DNA from 2 places in the Rothia sp. HMSC062F03 genome. Region 2 is predicted to be linked to the other one. Evidence: predicted binding sites of a transcription regulator. Region 2 holds the regulator's gene; the other holds the start of a gene.

Region 1 (3,416 bases), on a different contig from region 2:
GCACTCCGTACCAAAATGGCCCGCCGGACAGGGTGAAAAAACTCCGCTATGATGGATGCATCAAGTAATCGTGAGATTTCCAAAGTCCTCGGGTTGCTTGTGTTTGAGTGAGTGATAGATACCCCTGGGTGTCATGAGAAGCGACTGTGTATCGATGCACGGTCGCTTCTCTGTTTAACTTTCATGCGGTGCCTCGGCTGGAACCTCATCCGAGCTGCACCCGTCCCGGGCAAAGGCTGTGCGTTCAAAGTCGAGCGCACCCAAGAAACCGCCGAGGCGCATCCCGCAGGGGAGTACCCCGGCACCTCCTAAACTGGAACACCCCTTACACTGGAAGTATGACTACATACCCCGAATCCACCCTCATCTTCGAGAACCCCGAACTGACCGTGCGCGCGCTCAGTGTTTCCGAGATGGACAATAGCGTCTACCTCATCACCATGCGCGCCACGGGCGAACAGGTACTCATCGACCCGGCCGCAGAAGCCGAGGAGCTCTACGCCTTCACCCTCGATGCATTACTTCAGGACTGCCCGCAGCTGGAACTCACCGATGCCGAGGACCGCCGCGTGCGCGTCATGGAGAAGGAAGAAGACTTTGATGCCCTCAAACCCCGCGCAATCGGCCTGACCGGCATCCTGGTTACCCACGGCCACTGGGACCACATTCGCGCCATTGCCGAGCTCGAGAAGCTCACTGGCGCAATCACCTCCGCCGGGGATGCCGATGCCGACGCCATTAAGGAGCAGGAGAACTTCGAAGTGGAGGAGCGCTTGCACGGTGGTGAGGTCTTCGATTTCTACCTCTCCGACACCGTGGTGCGCGCCCTGCATGTGCCCGGCCACACCCCCGGATCCATCGTCTACGTGCTCGAAACCGTGTGGGAGGACGGCACCCCCGCAACCCTGTTGTTTACCGGCGATGCGCTCTTCCCCGGCGGCGTGGGCAAGACCGACTCCCCGCAGCAATTCGGCGAACTCTTCTCCAACGTGCTCGAAAAGCTCTTTGGCGGCTTCGATGATGACGCAATCGTGCTGCCCGGCCACGGTCGTTCCACGACCCTCGGTGACGAGCGCCCGCACCTGGAGGAGTGGGGCACCCGCGGCTGGTAGCCCGGCCCCGGCGCGCTCTCGCCGCCACGCGAATTTGGAATGTCTCTTCGTGCGTGCGCGATGCCCCTCCTTCCGTGCGTTTTTGCGGATGCTTCGCGCTTGCCGTGCGGCTTCGCACTGCACCCTTACGCCCCGTACGCCGGGAACTTAATCCCGCCGGCTACGGGGCGCTAAGGTGTAGAATTTAAATTCGAAGATAAGACGAAAGGATTTTCGATGACACCCCGCCCGGCACACGGTAGCACCGCACTCAAAGCGAACGACCTGACCAGTATTCGTGTGCAGGGTGCCCGAGAAAACAACCTTAAGAACCTAGACCTGACCATCCCGCGCGATGCGATGGTCGTCTTCACGGGCCTCTCCGGCTCCGGCAAGTCCTCCCTCGCCTTTGACACCATCTTCGCCGAGGGTCAGCGCCGCTACGTCGAATCGCTCTCCTCCTACGCCCGCATGTTCCTGGGCCAGGTCGACAAGCCCGATGTCGACTTCATCGAGGGTCTCTCCCCGGCGGTGTCTATCGACCAGAAGTCCACCTCCAAGAACCCGCGCTCAACCGTCGGCACCATCACCGAAATCTACGACTACATGCGTCTGCTCTGGGCGCGAATCGGCCACCCGCACTGCCCCGAATGTGGCGAGGAAATCACCCAGCAGACCCCGCAGCAGATCGTGGATATTCTGCAGGAGTACCCCGAACGCACCCGCCTGCAGATTCTCGCGCCCGTCGTCAGCGCACGTAAGGGCGAGTTCGTGGACCTCTTCAAGGACCTGCTCACCCAGGGCTACTCGCGAGCCCGCGTGGACGGCGAAACCGTGCAGCTCTCCGACCCGCCCAAGCTCGCCAAGCAGTACAAGCACACCATCGAGGTGGTCGTCGACCGCATCGTCATTAAGGACGGTATTCACCAGCGCCTGACCGACTCCATTGAAACCGCGCTCAAGCTCGCCGACGGCCGCGTGCTCATCGACTTCGTGGACCGCGAGCAGGACGACCCCGAACGCACCCGCTCCTTCAGTGAAAACCTCGCCTGCCCCAACAACCACCCGCTGCAGATCGACACCATCGAGCCGCGCGCCTTCTCCTTCAACTCGCCGTTCGGCGCGTGTAGCGCCTGCGACGGCATCGGCTCGCGCCTGGAAGTCGACACCGAACTGCTCGTACCCAACCCCGACCTGACCCTCGGCGAGGGCGCTATCGCCCCCTGGTCGCAGGGCAAGGCAACCACCGAATACTGGCTGCGCCTGCTCGCCGGCCTGGGGGAGGAGCTCGGCTTCGACCTGAACACCCCCTTCAAAGACCTGCCCGCCAAAACCCGCGCCGCGATTCTGGACGGTAAGGACTACAAGGTTGAGGTGTCCTACCGTAACCGATTCGGCCGCGAACGCCGCTACACCTCCGGATTCGAAGGCGTGAAGGCGTACATTAAGCGCAAGCACGAAGAAACCGAATCGGACTTCGCCCGCGACCGCTACGAACAGTACATGCGCCAGGTCGCCTGCCCATCCTGCGGTGGCGCGCGCCTGAACCCGACCATCCTCGGCGTGAAGGTCGGCGGCAAGTCCATTGCAGACATTACCGACCTGTCCCTGGCCGATGCGCTCGCCTTCGTGCGTAGCCTGCAGCTCAGCGCCCGCGAAGCCAAGATCGGTGAGCAGGTCCTCAAGGAAATTGACGCGCGCCTGCAGTTCCTACTGGACGTGGGCCTGGACTACCTGACCCTCTCACGCTCTGCAGGTACGCTCTCCGGCGGTGAGGCGCAGCGCATCCGCCTCGCAACCCAGATTGGTTCGGGCCTGGTCGGCGTGCTCTACGTGCTCGACGAGCCCTCCATCGGCCTGCACCAGCGCGACAACCGCCGCCTCATCGAAACCCTCACCAAGCTGCGCGATATGGGCAACACGCTTATCGTGGTTGAGCACGACGAAGACACCATGCGCGAAGCCGACTGGATTGTGGACGTAGGACCCGGTGCCGGCGAGCACGGCGGCGAAATCGTGCACTCCGGCAGCTTCGAGGAGCTGCTGAAGAATACCAAATCCATTACCGGCGACTACATGGCTGGCCGCCGCAGCATCGAGGTGCCCGCCTCCCGCCGACCCGTGGACAAGAAACGCCAGCTGACCGTGCGCGGTGCCCGCGAAAACAACCTCAAGAACGTGACCGTGTCCTTCCCACTGGGCGTGTTTACCGCGGTGACCGGTGTGTCCGGCTCGGGTAAGTCCACCCTCGTCAACGACATTCTGTACACCTCCCTGGCGAACAAGCTCAACGGCGCCAAGCAGGTACCCGGCCGCCACAAGAGC
Region 2 (3,416 bases):
TGAGCGCGGCCGAATGTCTGGGCCGCCGCTGCCCGCTGGTGGAGGAGTGCTTTAGCGAGATGGCGCGTAGTCGTGCCGCCGAGGCAGATATCGTCATCACGAATCACGCCCTGCTGGCCATTAACGCTTTCGAGGGCATGAAGGTTCTGCCCGAGCACGAGACCGTCATCATCGACGAGGCCCACGAGCTGGTGGACCGCGTGACCGGTGCGGTTTCCGGATCGCTGACCGTTGCGATGGTTCGCCGCGCCGCTCGAGGCGTGAAGAAACACTCTAAGGCCGATTCCGGGGCCCTGGAGATGGCCGCCGGAACCCTGGAAACCGCACTGGAGGGCCTGCCCGAAGGGCTGCTCAACGGCCTCGACGGTCGTCTGCTCACGGCCCTGTCCGCGGTGAACGATGCGGCCCGCGCCGCGCTCTCCGATACGAAACCCGACGGACAAGAGGCCGACGCCGGCCTACAGATGGCCCGTTCCCGCGTCTCGGAGGTGCACGAGGTGAGCAACCGCATCCTGGAGGCTTCGGCTGAGCAGGATGTGCTGTGGGTTTCACGTCAGGGCGGCTGGGAGAACGGCCGCTACGTGGCCGCCTCCGATACCGACCCCGCGACCCTGAATATCGCCCCGCTGAGCGTTGGCCTGCAGCTGCGTGACGGTCTGTTTGCCGACCGCACCGTAATCCTAACGAGCGCGACCCTGACGGTGGGCGATTCCTTCGATGTGGCCGCCGGCGCCCTGGGTTTGCAGGGGGAGGGGGCTCCCCGCTGGACGAGCATCGATGTGGGTTCGCCCTTCGACTACCGCAAGCAGGGCATCATATACGTAGCCGGGGATCTGAAGCCCCCGGGATTTGGCGTGCACGAGGGCCAGCTGGAGCGACTTCGCGAGCTGTGCGAGGCGTCCGAGGGAGGTGCCCTGGGGCTGTTCTCCTCGAAGCGTGCAGCCGAGCGCGCCGCAGAGTATATGCGTGAGCACAGCGATCTGAATATTCTTCTGCAGGGTGAATCCTCGCTGAAGGCCCTGGTGGAGGAGTTTAGCGAGGATGTTGACTCGTGCCTATTCGGCACGATGAGCCTGTGGCAGGGCGTTGACGTCCCCGGAGACTCCTGCCGTCTGGTGGTGATGGATCGCATCCCGTTCCCGCGACCGGACGATCCGATTGCGCAGGCCCGCACGGAGTCGGTGAACCGTCATCGCGGTAACGGGTTCATGGCCGTCTCTGCGCATCACGCGGCTATCCGCATGGCGCAGGGCGCGGGTCGCCTGATCCGTTCGGTGAATGACCGCGGGGTCGTGGCGGTTCTGGATTCGCGACTCGCAACGAAGCGCTACGGCGGCTACCTGATGAGGGCCATGCCGCCGATGTGGCCCACCCAGAATAAGCAGGCCGTGGTGGGTGCGCTGGCCCGTCTCTCGGAATCCATCGACAGGTAGCCCGTCTACCGTGTGCTGAGCGGGCCATTGTGTATTGAGCGGGCGGCGCGTTTTCCCCGCAGGGCTATTTCCCCGTAGAGTCAGAGAAAAGCCCCCGGCACTCGCAAACTTGCGAGTGCCGGGGGCTTTGTTCGTTATGGGCTTTGGAAACGCTGAAGTCTCAAAGGACGTAGCTACCAGATCGGGGCGTTGGCGCCGGGAGGCATAGCACCCCATGATGTTCTCGCGAAGAGCGGGGATTAGAGGCTACGCAATACCGAAACAACCTTGCCCATGACGGTGGCGCGGTCACCCATAATCGGTTCGTAGCTTGCGTTGCGCGGCATGAGCCAGGTGTGGCCATCAACCTGGCGGAAGACCTTCACGGTGGCCTCATCGTCCAGCAGGGCGGCCACGATGTCGCCGTTGTCGGCGGTGTGCTGTTCACGCACGACGACCCAGTCGCCATCGCAGATGGCGGCGTCAATCATGGAATCGCCCTTGACCTTGAGCATAAAGAGCTTGCCGTTGCCGACCAGCTGGCGCGGCAGGGCGAGTACATCTTCCACAGACTGCTCGGCGGTGATGGGGCCGCCCGCGGCAATGCGACCGACGAGGGGGACGGGTACGAGGTCGTCCTCGCCAACCTCAAAGTTCGGAAGCTCAGGCAGGGGAGTGTGCATGCCGGCGCCGTTTTCGTCGAGCACCTCGATGGCGCGCGGGAGCTTGGGATCGCGGCGAATGTAGCCCATATTTTCGAGTCGGCCAAGCTGATGGGTGACCGAAGAGAGAGACGCAAGACCCACCATATCGCCAATCTGGCGCATGGATGGCGGATAGCCCTTCTGTTCAATCTCGGTGCGGATCGCGTCAAGAATCTTCTGCTGGCGCGCGGTCAGCGCCGGGCGGGGTGCTGTTGCCATATCTCTTCCTTTGGTCTGTGTCGCCGAAGGCTGCTGTACCTTCGGCGGAGCACGGATGGGTTGTCCACGTGTTCGTCATACGGTGACGTATATCGCACGGCTTAGGTGAAACATACCCCTTATCTCGTCAGGGGTGGATTAGATTCTAGATCCGTCGCGAGTCACGCCCCGCCATGATGGAAATCATCACGAGCGTGTGGAACATCTCTTGACACAAGTGTAGAACACTCTACCGACAAATTCAAACAAATATACTAGATTTTTTCTTCGAAACCGGGGGAATTTTTAGTATGTATCTGCTAGACTTTAGAACACGGATTCGGATACAGTAGAAAACCCTCCCGATTTTCGGGGTACAAACGGGGTATTCTCCATGTAATTCGAATACTCGTTCTGCCTTGCGGGTCTGGAAGGGGGTCGTCGAATGTTCGAGAGTATTCGAACGAGAAACCGAATGACCTTCCTTAAGTCGAAGGGGAGTTCTGGGGAACGCGTCTGCAAGACAAAACCCCGAACGTTCCTTGACCCGATGTGTCGGGTCCCGGGCAGAAAAACGAACAACCACACTCAACTCACCCGCCGAGTCTCGAGAGAGCCGGCACCGTTCACCCCGGCGGATTACCGCGGGAGTGAGCTTGAGAGAAAGGAACCACAATTATGACCGCAGCTTCTTTGGCCCCTCACCGTGCCTCTGCGTCTGCTACCCTTCCGGAAGGTTTGGTGGTACTTCACCCCGCGCACGCACGGCAGTCCGCGCGCATCGCTCGAGGCTCCTCCCGTCGCGCATCCGCTCCTCAGCTTTCTGCCTCTCCGGCACCCGTCCGCCGTGTCTCTCCCGCCGCGACGGCTGCTCGGCCTGCAGCCCCCTCCGCTCCGGTGAATGAACGCTCCGTTTCGGCGCACCTCTCCGGGCAGGGGAGGGAATCGTCTTCTCGTCATGCGGGCCTTGTGCCCTCCGCTATCTCGGGTCTTCGCTCCCTATCGTCTCGCCTTGAACGCTTCAACCCCCTGCGCAATTTCAAGGGGCTGCCCCTGCTGACCCTGGCCGCGCTCGTGGTGCTGGGCGCCATTACCTTCCTCG

The links. Region 2 encodes LexA, which represses DNA repair genes until DNA is damaged. Its sites were predicted from a motif close to TCGAACANNTGTTCGA; they were not measured.
Region 1: the regulator LexA is predicted to act here: its motif matches at 1,291-1,306, upstream of uvrA (excinuclease ABC subunit UvrA).

What each region holds. Positions count from the first base shown of each region.
Region 1 covers NZ_KV830898.1:13,647-17,062, forward strand. The annotation lists gene HMPREF2674_RS07710 (MBL fold metallo-hydrolase) at 339-1,112, shown strand; gene uvrA (excinuclease ABC subunit UvrA) at 1,329-3,416, shown strand, end outside.
Region 2 covers NZ_KV830882.1:25,799-29,214, reverse strand. The annotation lists gene HMPREF2674_RS04470 (ATP-dependent DNA helicase) at 1-1,433, shown strand, start outside; gene lexA (transcriptional repressor LexA) at 1,673-2,335, opposite strand; gene HMPREF2674_RS04460 (LysM peptidoglycan-binding domain-containing protein) at 2,993-3,416, shown strand, end outside.